DNA from 2 places in the Streptomyces sp. NPDC056479 genome. Region 2 is predicted to be linked to the other one. Evidence: riboswitches for the same ligand, from Rfam matches in the RefSeq annotation. Region 2 holds a riboswitch; the other holds the start of a gene.

Region 1 (8,250 bases), on a different contig from region 2:
CAATGCCAAGGCCGCACTGGGGCAGCGGCAGCAAGCCCGCGCCACGTACGAGGAGGTACTGGACCGGCTCCGCGATGTCCTCAACGACGACCAGCACCCCGCCCCATTGGTCTGCGCGGCCAACCTCGCCGTGGTCCTGAACGAACTGGGAGAGACCGAGGCCGCCGAACGGCTGCGCGAGCACGTGCTGGGCGCGCTCACCGCCCGGCTCGGGGCCGACCATCCCCGCCCTCTGGCCCTGCGCGAGTGGTGCCGCTCTGGCTGGGAGTTCGACCCCTACCCCATCCTTGGCCAGCAGTGATCCGCACTCCCGCGAGCACGGCCGAGTCTGTTGAGACCCCCTACACCACGGCCTCGTAACGTTCGCGGGCACGGTCACGAAGCCAGGCGAGTGTCACCGGTACGGCGGGCAACGCGGCGAAGTGCGCCGCCCCGGGCTTCAGTACGGGTGTGGCCGAAGGTATGCGGTCGGCCAGCCACCGGAAGTGGCCGACGGGCGAGAAAGTGTCGTGCTCGCCATGCCATAGCAGCAGAGGAACATTCACGATTCTGCCTGGCTCAAAGCCCCAGTCCCGCCTGAACGACAGCACGTCGTCGAGCCATCCGAAGGAGGAACGCACAACGCTGTTCTGGTAGTTGGCGAGGAGCAGACCTCGGATCCCGCCATGTGCCACCACTGCCCGGTCGGCCGCGGGCAGCGCCGGAGCCAGCCAGCTCAGAAGCGACTCAGGGTTGTCTCTAATGGCATCCGCGTTACCGGCCAGTCTGGTCTTGAGTCGCTGCAGGAACCCCGCGGAATCGTGGTGGATGGCCTCGGAAGCGGCCCGGTAGGCGTCGACGTTGGAGTGTGCCATGCCGTCGAACCAATCAAGCCCGTCGGCATCGGGCGGGGCGATGCTCACCAGGGCGGCTGCGCTCGCCACCCGGTCCGGGAGCAGCGCCGCGCAGGCCAATGCGTGCGGTGCGCCTCCGGAACGGCCGATCACGGAGAAACGCGCCATCTTCAGGTGATCGGCGATGGCCTCCACGTCTGCGGCGGCGTGCTCGACCTTGCGTCCCTCGAATCGCTCGGATTCCCCGTATCCCGGTCGGTCGTAGGAGATGAGACGAATCCCCAGCCGGTACAGATCGATGGCCCGTGGACGCGGCCCGACCCTGCTACCCGGAGTGCCATGCAGCAAGAACACCGGATGTCCTTTGGGGTCCCCCGACGTCTCGAAGGCGAGCAGTCTCCGGCCGTCACCACTCTTGACGATTGAGAACACCAGGCGCGCCTCCCGTCGGCCGGCGCCTACGCGCCCTTTGGAGCCACTCGCTGAGACAAACGGTAGAGGATGGCGCCTCGCGACGTGACCGTTCAAGCGGCGCCCGGCGCGCGTGGCCGTATAAAGATCACCATGAGCACCGCAGACCCCATGAACTCCCCGCACACCATCGCCCCCTTGGACCGACTCATGGCCGAACGGGCCTGCGAGCGAGTCATTGTCGACTTCGTCCATCGCCTCGATCTCGGCGAACCAGCCTCCGTCGCGGAGTTGTTCACCGAGGACGGCATCTGGACCTGGCCGGAGGGGAAGCGGGCGGTCGAGGGTTGGGTGGCGCTGCGGGAGTACTTCGGCTCCCGGCCCGCCGACCGGCTCTCCCGCCGCATGATGTCCAACGTCCTCGTCACGGTCACCACCCCGGACACGGCGACGGCGACCTCGTACTTCACGACGTACCGCGTCGACGGTTACGAGGACGGCATAGTCCCGGCCGGGCCGCCCGTCCAGGTCGGTCACTACGAGGACGCGTTCCGCCGGATCGCGGACGACGGCAGCTGGCGGCTCACCTCACGGACCCTCCACCTTCCCTTCGGCGGACCCACCCCGCGGGCCGGCGGCTAGCCACGCATGAAGGGGCGGATCAACTCCTCGGACTTGCCCAGGAGTTCGATCTCCCCCGGCGTCATCGTCGGGTTGGCGGCCCGTCGGCGCAGCGCCTCCGTGAGGCCGTTCTCCGTGAGGTGGGACGGGTCGGTGAGGAGGGCCTTGAGGATGGCGTGGGCGGGCGCGGCGAGGGGCCCCTCGTCGACGGCGACCTGGGCGAGGATCACCGCCGAGGTGCCCCAGTCGAGGCCGGGGTCGCCCTCCTGCGTGTCGCTCCAGTCGATGACACAGGGGCCGTCGGGCGTGAGGACGACGTTGTCGGGGTGGAGGTCAAGGTGCAGGACGCGGCGCTGCGACACACGTGCGGGGATGTCGTGAAGCTGGCGCAGCAGGCGGGCCAGGATGCGGCCCGCCTCGTCCGCGCCCATGGTCCCGGCGCCCAGCGCCCCCAGCATCGTCGGCCCCGACAGCCGCCGCATCACCAGGTCGGTCCGCGAGGAGTCGGCGAGCCGGACCCGGGGCGCCGGGTAGCCGTGCTCGCGTACGTACGCCATCACCGCACCCTCGGCGAGCGCGTCCCGGTACCCCTCCCGGTCGCGGCGCAGTACCCACGCCTCGTCGATCTCGTACACGTCGGCCGTGCGCCCCGCGCCCAGCAGCCGCCCCGCCGCCCCGGTCCCCTCCGTCATGAGGGGACGGTGTCTCCGCCGCCCACAGCCCCCTCTCAACCCCTCCCTACCCCCGGGTAGAGTGTCGCCGTCGTCATCACACCCGTACGTGGGAAAGCCGGTGCAATTCCGGCGCTGACCCGCAACCGTGAACCGGTCGTCGTCGAAGGCCGGTGAGCCGGATCGCCGCGTACGTCACTGTGACCGGCTCACGTGCCCCGGCAGCCGGCCGGAGCACGGCACCGTCGAGGTATACGGAGCCGAGCCGCCGGGGCTCTCCCCTGCGCTGCCCGGTTCCCCCTAGGGAAGGGCACCCGCCGATCATGTACGTCCGTCGTAGCGCCGCGGTCCTGGCCGCCGCCGTCGTGATCGGCGCGGCCACGCCGGCCGTAGCCGCCGACTCGTCCCCGTCCGCGTCGCCGTCGAAGGCGCTTCCCGCCGAGCTGTACGGCGACGGGGATCCCACCTATGACGGCGTCTGGCGCCAGTCCCTCGCGCTGCTCGCGCAGGACACGGTGGGGGTGAAGCCGGCCAAGGGTGCGGTGGACTGGCTGGTGGGGCAGCAGTGCGCGAACGGGGCCTTCGCGCCGTACCGCGCCGACGCGAGCGGCGCCTGCGACAGCAAGCTCCTCATCGACACCAACAGCACTGCGGCCGCCGTTCAGGCCCTCGGCGCGCTCGGCGGCCACGACGCCGCCACCGGCAAGGCCGTGACCTGGCTGAAGTCGGTGCAGAACAAGGACGGCGGCTGGGGCTACACCGCGGGCGGGCCGAGTGACACGAACTCGACGTCGGTCGTGATCGGTGCGCTGGCCGCCGTGGACGAGAAGCCGGCGGAGGTCGTGAAGGACGGGCAGTCGCCCTACGACGCGCTGATCAAGCTCGCCCTGCCGTGCAAGGCCGACGAAGCGGGCGCCTTCGCCTTCCAGCCGGACAAGAAGGGTGACCTGGTCGCCAACGCGGACGCGACGGCCGCGGGCGTCGTCGGCACGCTCGGCAAGGGCCTCGTGGTGAGCGCCGGCAAGCCGTCGTCGGACGCCGCCTGCACCGACGGCGGCTACCCGGCCCCGCAGCAGGCCGCGGCCAACGGCGCCGCCTACCTCACGAAGACCCTCGCCAAGGACGGCCACCTGAAGTCCGTCCTGCCTGGAGCCGAGGACCAGCCCGACTACGGCAACACGGCCGACGCGGTCGTCGCGCTCGCCGCGCAGTCCGGTGCCGATGCCGCCCAGAAGCCCCTGCGCTGGCTGGAGCAGAACTCGGCCCAGTGGGCGGCGCAGAGCGGCCCGGCCGCCTACGCCCAGCTGATCCTCGCCGCCCACGCCACCGGCACCGACCCGCGCGACTTCGGCGGCTCCGACCTGGTCAAGCAGCTCAACGCGACCGGCCCCGCACCGCAGGACTCGCCGACGGCCACGGACAAGCAGGAGGAGAAGGACAAGGAGAAGGACGACAAGGGCGACAGTCCCTTCGGTGTCTGGTGGTACGTCGGCATCTTCCTCGTCGTCGGCATCGGCATCGGCTTCCTGCTCAGCGGCCGCAACAAGGGCCGCCGATCGTGATCCGCCGCGCACTCGTTCGCGCACTCGCTCCACTCCTGGCCGCGCTGGTCCTCGTGACCGGCGCGGCCCAGGCCGCCCAGGCGACCGGCTACCGCTACTGGTCCTTCTGGGAGCGCGACGGCGGCACCTGGACCTACGCCACCCAGGGCCCCTCCCTCGCCCGCCCGTCCGACGGGGACGTCCAGGGCTTCCGCTTCGCGGTGAGCGCGGACTCGAAGGACGCGGCCCAGCCGAGGGGCGCGGCCGAGTTCGCGGTGATCTGTGCGCGAACTCCCGCGCAGGACGGCGAGAAGCGGGTGGCGCTGGTCATCGACTTCGGTTCGGCGGCGGACGCCGCGTCGGGCGAGACGCCGCCGGATCGTCGTACCGCCTGTGCCCGGGTGGCCCCCGACGCGACGACGGCGGAGGCTCTGGCGGCGGTCGCCAAGCCCCTGCGCTACGACACGAACGCCCTGCTGTGCGCCATCGCCGGGTACCCGCAGAAGGGCTGCGGGGAGCAGGTGTCGGACACCGACAGGCCGGCGCCGACCGACAAGGAAAGCCGGCAGACGGCCACCGACAACAAGAGCGACTCCGCCGACGGTCCCTCCCTCGGCCTGGTCACGGGGATCGCCGTGGTGGCGGTACTGGGGGCGGCAGCCGTCTGGCAGGCACGACGGCGGCGAGCCTGATGGCCCCCCGGCCCACACCCACACACCCGGCCTCCATCCCCCGGCCCCAACGCCTCCCGGCGCTGCACCCCGGCGCCTGGTGGCTCTGGTCGCTCGCCCTCGGCACCGCAGCCACCCGCACCACCAACCCCCTCCTCCTCACCCTTCTCATCGCCACCTCGGCCTACGTCGTGGCGACCTGCCGCCCGGACACCCCCTGGGCCCGCTCCTACACCGCCTTCGTCAAGCTCGCCCTGGTCGTCATCCTCATCCGGCTCGTCTTCGCCGTGGCCCTCGGCTCCCCCATTCCCGGCACGCACGTGATCGTCACGCTCCCCGAAATCCCCCTCCCGGACTGGGCGCAGGGCATCCGGCTGGGCGGCAGGGTCACCGTCGAGACTCTGCTCTTCGCGTTCTACGACGGTCTGCGGCTGGCCGCCCTCCTCATCTGCGTGGGCGCGGCGAACTCCCTCGCGAGCCCCACCCGTCTGCTCAAGTCCCTCCCCGGCGCGCTGTACGAGATGGGTGTGGCGGTGGTCGTGGCCCTCACCTACGCCCCCAACCTGATCGCCGACGTCCAGCGCCTGCGGTCCGCCCGCCGGCTGCGCGGCCGCCCCGACACCGGTGTCCGCGGCCTCCTGCACGTCGGACTCCCCGTCCTGGAGGGCGCGTTGGAGCGCTCGGTCGCCCTCGCCGCCGCGATGGACTCGCGCGGATACGGCCGTACGGCCGACGTCCCGCCCCGCGTCCGCCGTACGACCGCCACGCTCACCCTCGGCGGCCTGCTGGGCGTCTGTGCGGGAACGTACGGCCTGCTGACCGCCGAAGGCGGGACGTACGGTCTCCCGGTCCTCCTCATCGGGCTCGCCGCCGCGCTGGCGGGCCTGCGCCTCGGTGGTCGCCGCTCGCTGCGCACCCGTTACCGCCCGGCCCGCTGGGACGCTCGTGCCTGGCTGGTCGCCGGTTCCGGCGCGGCGGTCGCCGCCCTGCTGATCCTCGCCGCCGACCGTGACCCTGCGGCGCTGCACCCCGGCGTGGTCCCGCTGGTCGCGCCCACCCTTCCCCTGTGGCCCGCGGCGGCCGTACTCCTCGGCCTGCTCCCGGCCTTCGTCAGCCCCGCACCCCGGACCGCCGCGCCACGGAAGCCCGCGCTGCGCCCCGCCCCCAAGGAGACGTCGTGATCCGCTTCGAGAACGTCTCCGTGACGTACGACGGTGCCGTCGAACCCACCGTGCAGGGAGTGGACTTCGAGGTCCCGGAGGGCGAGCTGGTCCTGCTCGTCGGTCCTTCGGGGGTCGGCAAGTCCACCGTGCTCGGCGCGGTGAGCGGGCTCGTCCCGCACTTCACCGGCGGTACCCTGCGCGGCCGTGTCACGGTGGCCGGCCGTGACACCCGTACGCACAAGCCGCGCGAACTCGCGGACGTGGTGGGCATGGTCGGGCAGGACCCGCTCTCGCACTTCGTCACGGACACGGTCGAGGACGAACTCGCCTACGGCATGGAGTCGCTGGGCCTCGCCCCGGACGTGATGCGCCGCCGCGTCGAGGAGACCCTCGACCTGCTCGGCCTCGCCGACCTCCGCGACCGCCCCATCGCCACGCTCTCCGGCGGCCAGCAGCAGCGCGTCGCCATCGGCTCGGTGCTCACCCCGCACCCCAGGGTCCTGGTCCTGGACGAGCCGACCTCGGCCCTGGACCCGGCCGCCGCGGAGGAGGTCCTCGCGGTCCTGCAACGCCTGGTCCACGACCTCGGCACGACGGTCCTGATGGCCGAACACCGTCTGGAGCGTGTGGTCCAGTACGCCGACCGGATCGCCCTGCTCCCCGCCCCCGGGGCGGCCCCGATCGTCGGCACCCCGGCGGAGATCATGGCCGTGTCCCCGGTGTATCCCCCGGTCGTTGCGCTGGGTCGTCTGGCGGGCTGGTCGCCGCTGCCCCTGACGGTGCGAGACGCCCGACGACGGGCAGCGGACCTGCGGGCACGACTCGGCGAGCGGGACAGCGACGCCGTTGAGGGGCGCGGGGCCGCAATCGACTTGCGGCTGACGCCGCATGGGCACGACCGGCCATCCACCACCAGCGGCCGCAGGTCCTCCGAAGCCCCCGAGCCGGCGGGCACCACCCACCGCCGATGGTTCCGACGCACGCGCACCCCCGCCCAGCCCGCCCTTCGATCCCCCTACGCCGCCGAAGTACGGGCCCTCACCGTCACCCGCGACCGAATCCGCGCCCTCCACCACATCGGCCTCACCGTCACCCCCGGCGAGACCATCGCCCTCATGGGCCGCAACGGCGCCGGCAAGTCGACGCTGCTCAACACCCTGGTCGGTCTCGTGGCACCGTCCGCCGGCCATGTCGAGGCCGGCGGAGCCGAACCCCACCGCACACCACCCCGCGACCTCGTCCGGCGCGTCGGTCTGGTCCCGCAGGAACCCCGTGATCTGCTCTACGCCGACACGGTCGGCGCCGAGTGCACGGCCGCCGACACCGACGCGGGCGCCGAACCCGGTACCTGCCGCACCCTGCTGTCCGCGCTCCTGGCGGGCATCCCGGACGAGATCCATCCCCGTGACCTCTCCGAGGGCCAGCGTCTGACGCTCGCCCTGGCCGTCGTCCTGACGGCCCGCCCGCCTCTGCTGCTCCTCGACGAACCGACCCGCGGCCTCGACTACGCGGCGAAGGCCCACCTCGTCACCCTGCTGCGCGACCTCGCCGACCGGGGCCACGCCATCGTCCTGGCCACGCACGACGTGGAGCTGGCCGCCGAACTGGCCCACCGGGTGATCCTTCTCGCGGAGGGCGAGGTGATCGCCGACGGCCCGACGGCGGACGTCGTGGTCTCCTCGCCGTCCTTCGCCCCGCAGGTCACCAAGATCCTGGCGCCGCAGCAGTGGCTCACGGTCACCCAGGTCCGGCAGGCGCTGTCATGACCGGCGCCCAGGGGCAGGCGCGCCCCATCCGTCTCGGACCGCGCTCCATCACCGCGCTCCTCCTGGTCAGCGCGGTCGGTGTCGCCGCCCTCGGCTGGCCCTTCCTCGCCCTCCCCACCTCCCAGGTCAGTGCGCACGCCCAGGACGCGCCCTGGCTGTTCACCGGCCTCCTCGTCCTGCTGGTCGCCATCGTCGCGGCGACGATCTCCGAATCAGGGCTCGGCCCGAAGGCGGTGGCGATGCTGGGGGTGCTCGCGGCGACCGGTGCCGCGCTGCGGCCCCTCGGGGCGGGGACGGCCGGTCTCGAGCCGATGTTCTTCCTGATGTTGCTGAGCGGACGGGTGCTCGGCCCCGGCTTCGGCTTCGTCCTCGGCTCCGTGACGATGTTCGCGTCCGCGCTGCTCACCGGCGGTGTGGGGCCGTGGATGCCGTTCCAGATGCTGTCGATGGGCTGGTTCACGATGGGTGCGGGGCTGCTGCCGGGCCCGGACCGGCTGCGCGGCCGTGCGGAGCTGGTCCTGCTGGCCGGCTACGGATTCCTGGCCGCCTTCGCCTACGGCACGGTGATGAACA
Region 2 (8,250 bases):
ACCAACGTGCGCCGCCCGCCCTCCGTGGGCCGTGGCTCGATCCACCACGCCTCGTCACCGACGAGGCCCACGTACTCGGGCCGCCCCTCGTGCGCCGCGGCGACGGCGGCGTCGATGGGCGAGGGCCAGGAACCGTACGCCAGCGTCCGCACTGTCTCCCCTGCTTCGTCTAGGCCGTGCGCAGAAAGCGGTCGAGTACCCGCACACCGAAGTGCAGTGCCTCGACCGGCACCCTTTCGTCGACGCCGTGGAACATGGCCCCGTAGTCGTAGCCCTCCGGCAGCCGCAGCGGCGAGAAGCCGTAGCCGGTGATGCCGAGCCGCGAGAACTGCTTGGCGTCCGTGCCGCCGGGCATGCAGTACGGCACCATGTGCCCCTCGGGCGCGAACTCCTGGACGGCGGCGCGCATCCGGGCGTAGGTCGGCGAGGCGATCGGCGACTGGAGGGCCACCTCGTGATGGTGGAACTCCCAGTCCACGTCCGGGCCGGTGAGTTCGTCGATGGTCGCCCGGAACTCGTCCTCGAAGCCCGGGAGATACCGGCCGTCGACATAGGCCACGGCCTCCCCCGGGATCACATTGACCTTGTAACCGGCTTCCAGCATCGTCGGGTTGGCGCTGTTGCGGACGGTCGCCTCCACGAGCTTGGCCGCATTGCCGAGCTTGGCCAGCAGCCCGTCCACGTCGTCCATGTCGGCGTCGAGACCGTACAGCGCGGCCAGTTCGGTGAGGGCGGCGCGCACCGTCGGGGTCAGTCGGATCGGCCACTCGTGGGCGCCGATGCGGGTGACGGCGGCGGCGAGGCGGGTCACCGCGTTCTCCCGGTTCGGCCGGGAGCCGTGCGCGGCCCTGCCGCGTGCCGTGAGCTTGAGCCAGCCGGTGCCACGCTCGCCGGCCGCGAGCGGGTAGATCTGCCGGCCGCTGCCGTCATGGACGGTGAACGCGCCCGACTCGCCGATCCCCTCGGTGCAGCCCTCGAACAGTCCGGCGTGCCGGTCCGCGAGGAAGCCGGAGCCGTCCGCGGCGCTCGCCTCCTCGTCCGCGGTGAACGCGATCACGACGTCCCGGCGGGGCCGTACGCCCTCCCGCGCCCAGGCCCGGACGACGGCGAGGATCATCGCGTCCATGTTCTTCATGTCGACCGCGCCCCGCCCCCACACCACCCCGTCGCGGATCTCCCCGGAGAACGGGTGCACGCTCCACTCGTCGGCCTGCGCGGGCACCACGTCCAGATGACCGTGGACGAGCAACGCGTCCGCCGAGGGGTCGCTGCCCTCGATGCGCGCGACGACGTTTGTACGGCCCTTGACGCGCTCCAGCAGAGTGGGCTCCAGGCCCGCCTCGGCCAGCCGCGCGGCGGCGTACTCGGCAGCGGGACGCTCCTGGCAGTCCCCGCCCCCGCGATTGGTGGTGTCGATGCGGATGAGGTCGGACGTGAACGTCACGACCTCCTCCAGTGCCTGCCCGTCAGCCATACTGCTCCTCCACCGCGGCCGAGACGATCGTGGTGACCGCCTTGAAGGTACGGATTCCCTCGTACATGCGCTCGCTGGTGTACGCCACCTTTCGCTCGCCGATACGTTCGACGCCCGGGACGACGGTGGCGGCCATCGCGAGGTGCTCGGCGTCGAACTCGACGGCGACCGTGAACGGGCCGCCGGTCACCGGCTGCTGACGGACCGCCAGCGCGGCCGCCTCCTTCGCCGCCGCGCGGATGTCGGCGGCGGTCCTGGCGGGCGTACGGCACACGGCGGCGTACCGCGAGACGTGGTCCTTGACGGCGACCTTCAGCGCCCCGGGCGCGTACCCGAGCGCGTCCTCGCAGGCCACGTCGTCGCCGGTGACGAGCACGACGGGCACGCCGTACTCGGCGACGACGTGTGCGTTGAGCAGCCCCTCGCTGGCGCGTACGTCGTTCAGCCACACCCCTGTGACGGAGTTCGCGAGGTAGGTGTGGGCGAGGACACCTTCCATGCCGGCGCCCGCGTGGTAGCCGACGAAGGCGATGCCGTCCACGTCGCCGTGCTGGACGCCCTCGACCATGGACAGCGACTTGTGCCGGCCGGTGAGCATCTCGGCCCGCTCGTCGAGCCGTTCGAGCAGCAGATTGCGCATGGACCAGTGCGCCTCGTTGATGACGACGTCGTCGGCGCCGCCGTCGAAGAACCCCAGCACCGCGGCGTTGACGTCCGAGGTGAACATCCCCCGGCAGCGCTCCCACTGCGGCGTCCCGGGGAGCACGTCGCCCGGCCAGGTCACGCCGGTGGCGCCCTCCATGTCGGCGCTGATGAGGATCTTCATGCTCCGTCACGTTACGCGCCCGCGCGTGAACCCGCCACGAAGCGGACGAACGCCGCTTTCGCGCCCCCGAGGCCTGCTTGTCAGCCACCGTGTCCGGGCACTACTGTCACCACGCCTTGGTGAACGGGAAATCCGGTGTGATGCCGGTGCGGCCCTCGCCACTGTGAATCGGGAAGTCCGGCTCCGGCCCTCACGGGCAGCCACTGGGTTCTTCGGAACCCGGGAAGGCGGAGCACGGGCGTGTGGTACCCGTCAGCCAGGAGACCGGCCAAGGCGCGTCAACCATCCACGAGGTGCTGGAGAGGGTCTGCTGAGCCATGCACATAGCCGAGGGTTTCCTCCCGCCGGCGCACGCGGTCGCCTGGGGCGTCGCGTCCGCGCCGTTCGTCGTCCACGGAGTACGGTCACTCACCCGTGAGGTCAGGGAGCATCCCGAGAGCACACTGCTCCTCGGCGCCTCCGGAGCCTTCACCTTCGTCCTGTCCGCGCTGAAGCTGCCCTCGGTGACCGGCAGCTGCTCGCATCCCACCGGCACCGGACTGGGCGCCATCCTGTTCCGGCCGCCGATCATGGCGGTCCTGGGCACCATCACCCTGCTCTTCCAGGCGCTGCTGCTCGCGCACGGCGGCCTGACCACGCTCGGCGCCAACGTCTTCTCGATGGCGATCGTCGGGCCCTGGGCCGGGTACGCGATCTACAAGCTGCTGCGGCGCTATGACGTGCCGTTGATGGTCGCCGTGTTCTTCGGGGCGTTCGTCGCCGATCTGTCCACCTACTGTGTGACCAGCGTCCAGCTGGCGCTCGCCTTCCCCGACCCGAGCAGCGGATTCCTGGGCGCGCTCGGCAAGTTCGGCTCCATCTTCGCCGTCACCCAGATCCCGCTCGCGGTGAGCGAGGGCCTGCTCACGGTGCTCGTGATGCGGCTGCTGGTGCAGTCCAGCAAGGGCGAACTGACCCGGCTGGGCGTGTTCCTCGCCAAGAAGCAGTCGCGGACCGAGACGGAGGCGGTGGCCCGATGAGCAAGAACACGAAGATCAATGTCCTGCTGCTGCTCGTCGTGGCCGCGCTCGCCGTGCTGCCGCTCGCGCTCGGCCTGGGCGACCACAAGGAGGAGCCGTTCACCGGCGCCGACGGCGAGGCGGAGACGGCGATCACCGAGATCAAGCCGGATTACGAGCCCTGGTTCTCGCCGCTGTACGAGCCGCCGTCGGGTGAGATCGAGTCGGCCCTGTTCAGCCTCCAGGCGGCCCTCGGCGCCGGTGTTCTCGCCTACTACTTCGGCCTGCACCGGGGCCGGCGGCAGGGCGAACAGCGGGCGCTGGTGCGAGAGCCCGCCGGCGAGGAACCGAAGGCCGACAAGGTCTGACGGGTGCTGCCGATCGACGCGGCGGCGCACAGCAGTCGCTGGCGCCGCCGTCATCCCGTGGACAAGGCCGTGCTCGGGCTCGGCCTCACCGTGCTCGCGATCTCGCTGCCGCCCTGGCCGGGCGCCGCGCTGGTCCTGGTCACCGCGCTCGCCGCGCTGATGGGTCCGGCGGGCGTGCCCGCGCGGCGGCTGTGGCGCGCCTATCGCGTACCGCTCGGTTTCTGTGTGACCGGCGCGGTGACGCTGCTGGTCCAAGTGGGCGGCCCGGAGGGCTTCGTGTCCCTCGCCGACGACGGGGGGCTGCGTGCCGGGGAGCTGCTGCTGCGCACCTCGGCCGCCTCTCTCGGCGTGCTGCTGTTCGCCTTCACCACGCCGATGTCCGATCTGCTGCCCCGTCTGGTGAAGGCCGGGGTGCCCGCGCCGGTCGTCGATGTCGCCCTGGTCACGTACCGCATGAGCTTCCTGCTTCTGGACTCGGTGCGGCGTATCCGGGACGCACAGGCCGCCCGGCTCGGCCACACCAGCCGGGCCGCGGAGTGGCGCTCGCTATCCGGGCTCGGTGCCACCGCGTTCGTGCGGGCCTTCGACCGGGCCACCCGGCTCCAGGCCGGGCTCGCCGGGCGCGGCTACGACGGCACACTGCGGGTCCTGGTGCCCGAGGCCCGGGTCTCCGTCCGCTTCACGGCCGCGAGTTGCGCCCTGCTCGCAGCGCTGGCCGCCCTCACCCTCGTACTGGAGAAGGCCCTGCCATGAGCGAGCCCACCGCCCTGGTCGCCCTGCGGGGCGCGTCCTACGCCTACGAGGACGGTCCCGTCGTGCTCAGCGGCCTCGACTTCGACGTGTGCGAGGGGCGCGCGCTGGCGCTGCTGGGCCGTAACGGCAGCGGAAAGACCACCCTGATGCGGCTGCTCAGCGGCGGACTCGAGCCGCGCGACGGCAGGTTGACGGTGGAGGGTACGGCGGTCCGGTACGACCGCAAGGGGCTGACCCGGCTGCGGACGACCGTGCAGCTGGTGGTGCAGGACCCCGACGACCAGCTCTTCGCCGCGTCCGTCGCCCAGGACGTCTCCTTCGGTCCGCTGAACCTGGGCCTGTCCGACCCCGAGGTGCGGGCGCGGGTGGACGAGTCGCTGGCCGCCCTCGACATCACCGCGCTGGCCGACCGGCCCACGCACCTGCTGTCGTACGGGCAGCGCAAGCGCACCGCCATCGCCGGGGCGGTCGCGATGCGGCCGCGCGTGCTGATCCTCGACGAGCCGACCGCCGGGCTCGACCCCGACGGCCAGGAGCGGCTGCTCGCCACACTCGACGGGCTGCGCGCGAGCGGCACCACGGTGGTCATGGCCACCCACGACGTCGACCTCGCCCTGCGCTGGGCCGACGACGCGGCACTGCTGACCCCGTCCGGCGTCCGCACCGGCCCCGCGCCGGCGATGCTGGCCCGCACCGACCTCCTGCGGCAGGCCGGACTGCGGCTGCCCTGGGGCGTCGCGGCGGCCCGGTTGCTCCGCGCGCAGGGGCTGCTGGACGAGACGGCACCCGGTCCGCGCGACGCGGACGAACTGGCGGCCCTGGCGGCGGCACAGACCACGCCGGCACTGCCGACCGACGGCTGACACAGGTCATGGTGGGCACATGGGTGATAGCTTCCGCGACCGCGCACGAAAGGCGGGGTGGGCCCTACGGTTCCCTGTTTCATGAGGTCACGCGCGACCGAAGTGAGGCAGCATGGCCGACGGCACCATGGACACCCACCCGCCCGAGGGGCTGAAAGCCAACGCGATCGGGTTTCTCGACGCACTCGTCATCGGCCTCAACGCCACCTCGCCCGCCTACTCACTCGCCGCGGCCATCGGCCCGGTCGTGGCTCTCGTGGGTGTCTACGCCCCGGGCGTCATGCTCGCGTCGTTCGTCCCGATGCTGCTGATCGCGTCGGCCTTCTATTACCTCAACAAGGTCGACCAGGACTGCGGGACGACCTTCTCCTGGGTCACCCGGGCGATGGGCCCGTGGGCCGGCTGGCTCGGCGGCTGGGCCATCACGATGACCGGGGTCCTGGTGGTCGGATCGCTGGCGGACGTCGCGGTGACGTTCGCGCTGCTCGCCGTCGGTCTCGACAGCTGGGCCGACAACGAGGTCGTCCGCCAGACGCTCACGGTGGTGCTCATCCTGGTGATGACGGCCGTGTGCGTCATCGGCACCGAGGTGTCGGCGCGCGTGCAGAACGTCCTGATCCTCGCTCAGGTCGCCTGTCTGCTCGCCTTCGCCGTGGTGGCGCTCTACCGGGTCTACGCCGACACCGGCACGCTCGACTCCGTGGATCCGGCGTTCAGCTGGCTGAATCCCTTCGGCGCGGGAGGCGCCGATCTGACCGCGGGTCTGCTGCTGGGCGTGTTCATCTACTGGGGCTGGGAGTCCGCGGTCAACCTCACCGAGGAGGTCGAGAACTCCGCCACCGCGCCCGGCGAGGCGGCCGTGTGGTCGACGGTCATCCTGCTGGTGACCTATGTGTCGGTCGCCTACGCGGTCGTGGCCTACGCCGGTCCGGCCTTCCTGTCCGAGAACGCCGCGGAGGAGGAGTTCATCTTCGCCCTGCTCGCCGACGAGGCGATGGGCGGCTGGGACTGGGTCGTACTGCTTGCGGTCTCGACCTCGGGTCTGGCCTCGACGCAGACGACGATCATCCCGGCCTCGCGCACGGCCCTGTCCATGGCGCGGCGGCACGCGCTGCCGGGCCACTTCGGGCACATCAGCCCCCGGTTCCGCACACCCGACGTGAGCACCTGGTGGGTCGCGGGCATCGCCATCGCCTGGTACCTCGTCGTCCGCCAGATCAGCGAGAACGCCCTGTTCGACTCGCTGACCGCGCTGTCCCTGCTGATCGCGTTCTACTACGCGCTCACCGGCATCGCCTGCGCGGTCTACTACCGGCGTCATCTCACCGAGAGCGTGCACAACTTCCTGCTCATCGGCCTCGGCCCGGTGGTCGGCGCCGGGCTGCTGGTCTGGCTGCTGGTCGAGTCGATCAGTGACATGGCCGATCCGGCCAACTCCTACAGCGGCGTCTCGTGGTTCGGGCTCGGCCCGCCGCTGGTCATCGGCATCGGCATCACCCTCGCGGGCGTGGTCCTCATGATCGTGTGGCGTCTGATGGCCCCGGCCTTCTGGTCGGAACGCCCGGAGGTGGCCGACCCCGATCTCGTGCACGGCGACAAGGAGCACTGAAGATGTCGGTCGTTCTCGGCTACGACGAGTCCCCGGGCGCGGTCCGCGCGCTGCACGTCGCCATCGAGGTGTCGGCCGCGTTCGGCGAGCCGCTCGTGCTGGTCTACGGCGCGGCGGCGCCCGGCGCCCTCGGCGAGGAGGCCGCCGCGCACCGCGACGCCGTCCAGGAGGTCGGCCGCACCGCCCTGTCGCACGCCGTCACGGTGGCGGACGAGGCCGGCGTGCCGACCGCCGTGGAGGTCATCGACCAGAAACCGGCGGAGGCGCTGATCGACGCGGCGACGCGCCATGCCGCCAGGGTCATCGTGGTCGGCAGCTGGGGTGAGAGCCCCTTGCGCGGGGCCCTGCTGGGCGCCACACCCCACAAGCTGCTGCATCTGTCGCGGACCCCGGTCCTGTGTGTGCCCACCGAACCGTGAGGCGCCGGTTTCAGGTCGCCGTGGCCGCGCCCTCCGTCCGCCCCGCCGTGCGGCCCGCCCCGCCGTGCGGCCCGAGAAGAGGCAGCCGCCGAGGAAAGGGGTCGTCGATCCCCCGGTCGCAGCCGCCCGTGCTCAGCCAGTCCTGCCAGGCCAGGTCGTGCGAGTCCTTGACGCCCATCGGCCGCTGCTCGGCGGAGTCGACGAAGAACAGGGCACGACGGGCGGCGGCAACGGGGGCACCGGTACGGCCTCCCACCGGGGGCGGATCCGGCGGCGCTCCCGCCTCGACCGGCATGAGCGTGCTCTCCGTCGCCGCGCTGCTCGCCGCGGGCTGGGTGGCCTACCGCAAGGCCCGTGACGCCAACTGATCGGCGGATGTGCGGAGTCGGCCCTCCGGGTGGGCAACGACCACCCGGAGGGCCTTCGCCGTCAGGCCGTCCGGCCCGCCACCAGCCACTTCGACGGCAGCTCGATGCGTGTGCCGTCGGGCCCGTACTCCGTGGTGATCAGGGGCAGTTCGCCGCTCGCGAGGACCGTGAGACCGGCCGCGCGCAAGAACTCGGGCACGGCGGCGTCGGCGACCTCACCGGGGGCGATGCCGTGCCGGAAGATGGGCGCCAGCTTGGGCGGCGGTCCCGAAGGGCTCTGCGCGAGGCCGACGAGGACGGGCTTCGCCGCCTCCGAGAGTTCCACCAGGAAGGCCCGGCCGCGCTCGCCGACCAGCGTGGCGATCCCGTTCACCATCAGCTGCCGGTCGTCCGGCTCGGCCTGGTGCAGCACACCCCGCATATAGATGTTGGCGTCAGCGAGCTCGGCGTGCAGCGTCTCCGCGTCGGTCTTCTCCACCGCGTCGAACACCCGGTACGTCGCCTGGCCCGCGGGGTCGGCGCGGCGGGCGTGCTCGACGGCCTCGACGGACAGGTCGGCGCCGACCACGCGC

Evidence for each region. Region 2 has a riboswitch for cobalamin ahead of ACFQ6S_RS13085 (energy-coupling factor ABC transporter permease). Riboswitches for the same ligand answer to the same signal wherever they lie in the genome.
Region 1: linked by a shared signal. The riboswitch ahead of ACFQ6S_RS17340 (prenyltransferase/squalene oxidase repeat-containing protein) and the one ahead of ACFQ6S_RS13085 (energy-coupling factor ABC transporter permease) in region 2 are both predicted to bind cobalamin.

The regions. Positions count from the first base shown of each region.
Region 1 is NZ_JBHTRZ010000004.1:174,562-182,811, forward strand. Features, by position in the region: gene fxsT (FxSxx-COOH system tetratricopeptide repeat protein) at 1-301, shown strand, start outside; gene ACFQ6S_RS17325 (alpha/beta hydrolase) at 342-1,265, opposite strand; gene ACFQ6S_RS17330 (nuclear transport factor 2 family protein) at 1,398-1,886, shown strand; gene ACFQ6S_RS17335 (phosphotransferase) at 1,883-2,557, opposite strand; cobalamin riboswitch at 2,608-2,742, shown strand; gene ACFQ6S_RS17340 (prenyltransferase/squalene oxidase repeat-containing protein) at 2,860-4,098, shown strand; gene ACFQ6S_RS17345 (SCO2322 family protein) at 4,095-4,769, shown strand; gene ACFQ6S_RS17350 (energy-coupling factor transporter transmembrane component T) at 4,769-5,929, shown strand; gene ACFQ6S_RS17355 (ABC transporter ATP-binding protein) at 5,926-7,677, shown strand; gene ACFQ6S_RS17360 (ECF transporter S component) at 7,674-8,250, shown strand, end outside.
Region 2 is NZ_JBHTRZ010000003.1:343,605-351,854, forward strand. Features, by position in the region: gene ACFQ6S_RS13070 (prolyl oligopeptidase family serine peptidase) at 1-152, opposite strand, end outside; gene ACFQ6S_RS13075 (M20/M25/M40 family metallo-hydrolase) at 170-1,474, opposite strand; gene ACFQ6S_RS13080 (M55 family metallopeptidase) at 1,467-2,300, opposite strand; cobalamin riboswitch at 2,401-2,588, shown strand; gene ACFQ6S_RS13085 (energy-coupling factor ABC transporter permease) at 2,618-3,319, shown strand; gene ACFQ6S_RS13090 (energy-coupling factor ABC transporter substrate-binding protein) at 3,316-3,666, shown strand; gene cbiQ (cobalt ECF transporter T component CbiQ) at 3,670-4,419, shown strand; gene ACFQ6S_RS13100 (energy-coupling factor ABC transporter ATP-binding protein) at 4,416-5,282, shown strand; gene ACFQ6S_RS13105 (APC family permease) at 5,395-6,891, shown strand; gene ACFQ6S_RS13110 (universal stress protein) at 6,894-7,310, shown strand; gene ACFQ6S_RS13115 (hypothetical protein) at 7,321-7,605, opposite strand; gene ACFQ6S_RS13120 (class I SAM-dependent methyltransferase) at 7,740-8,250, opposite strand, start outside.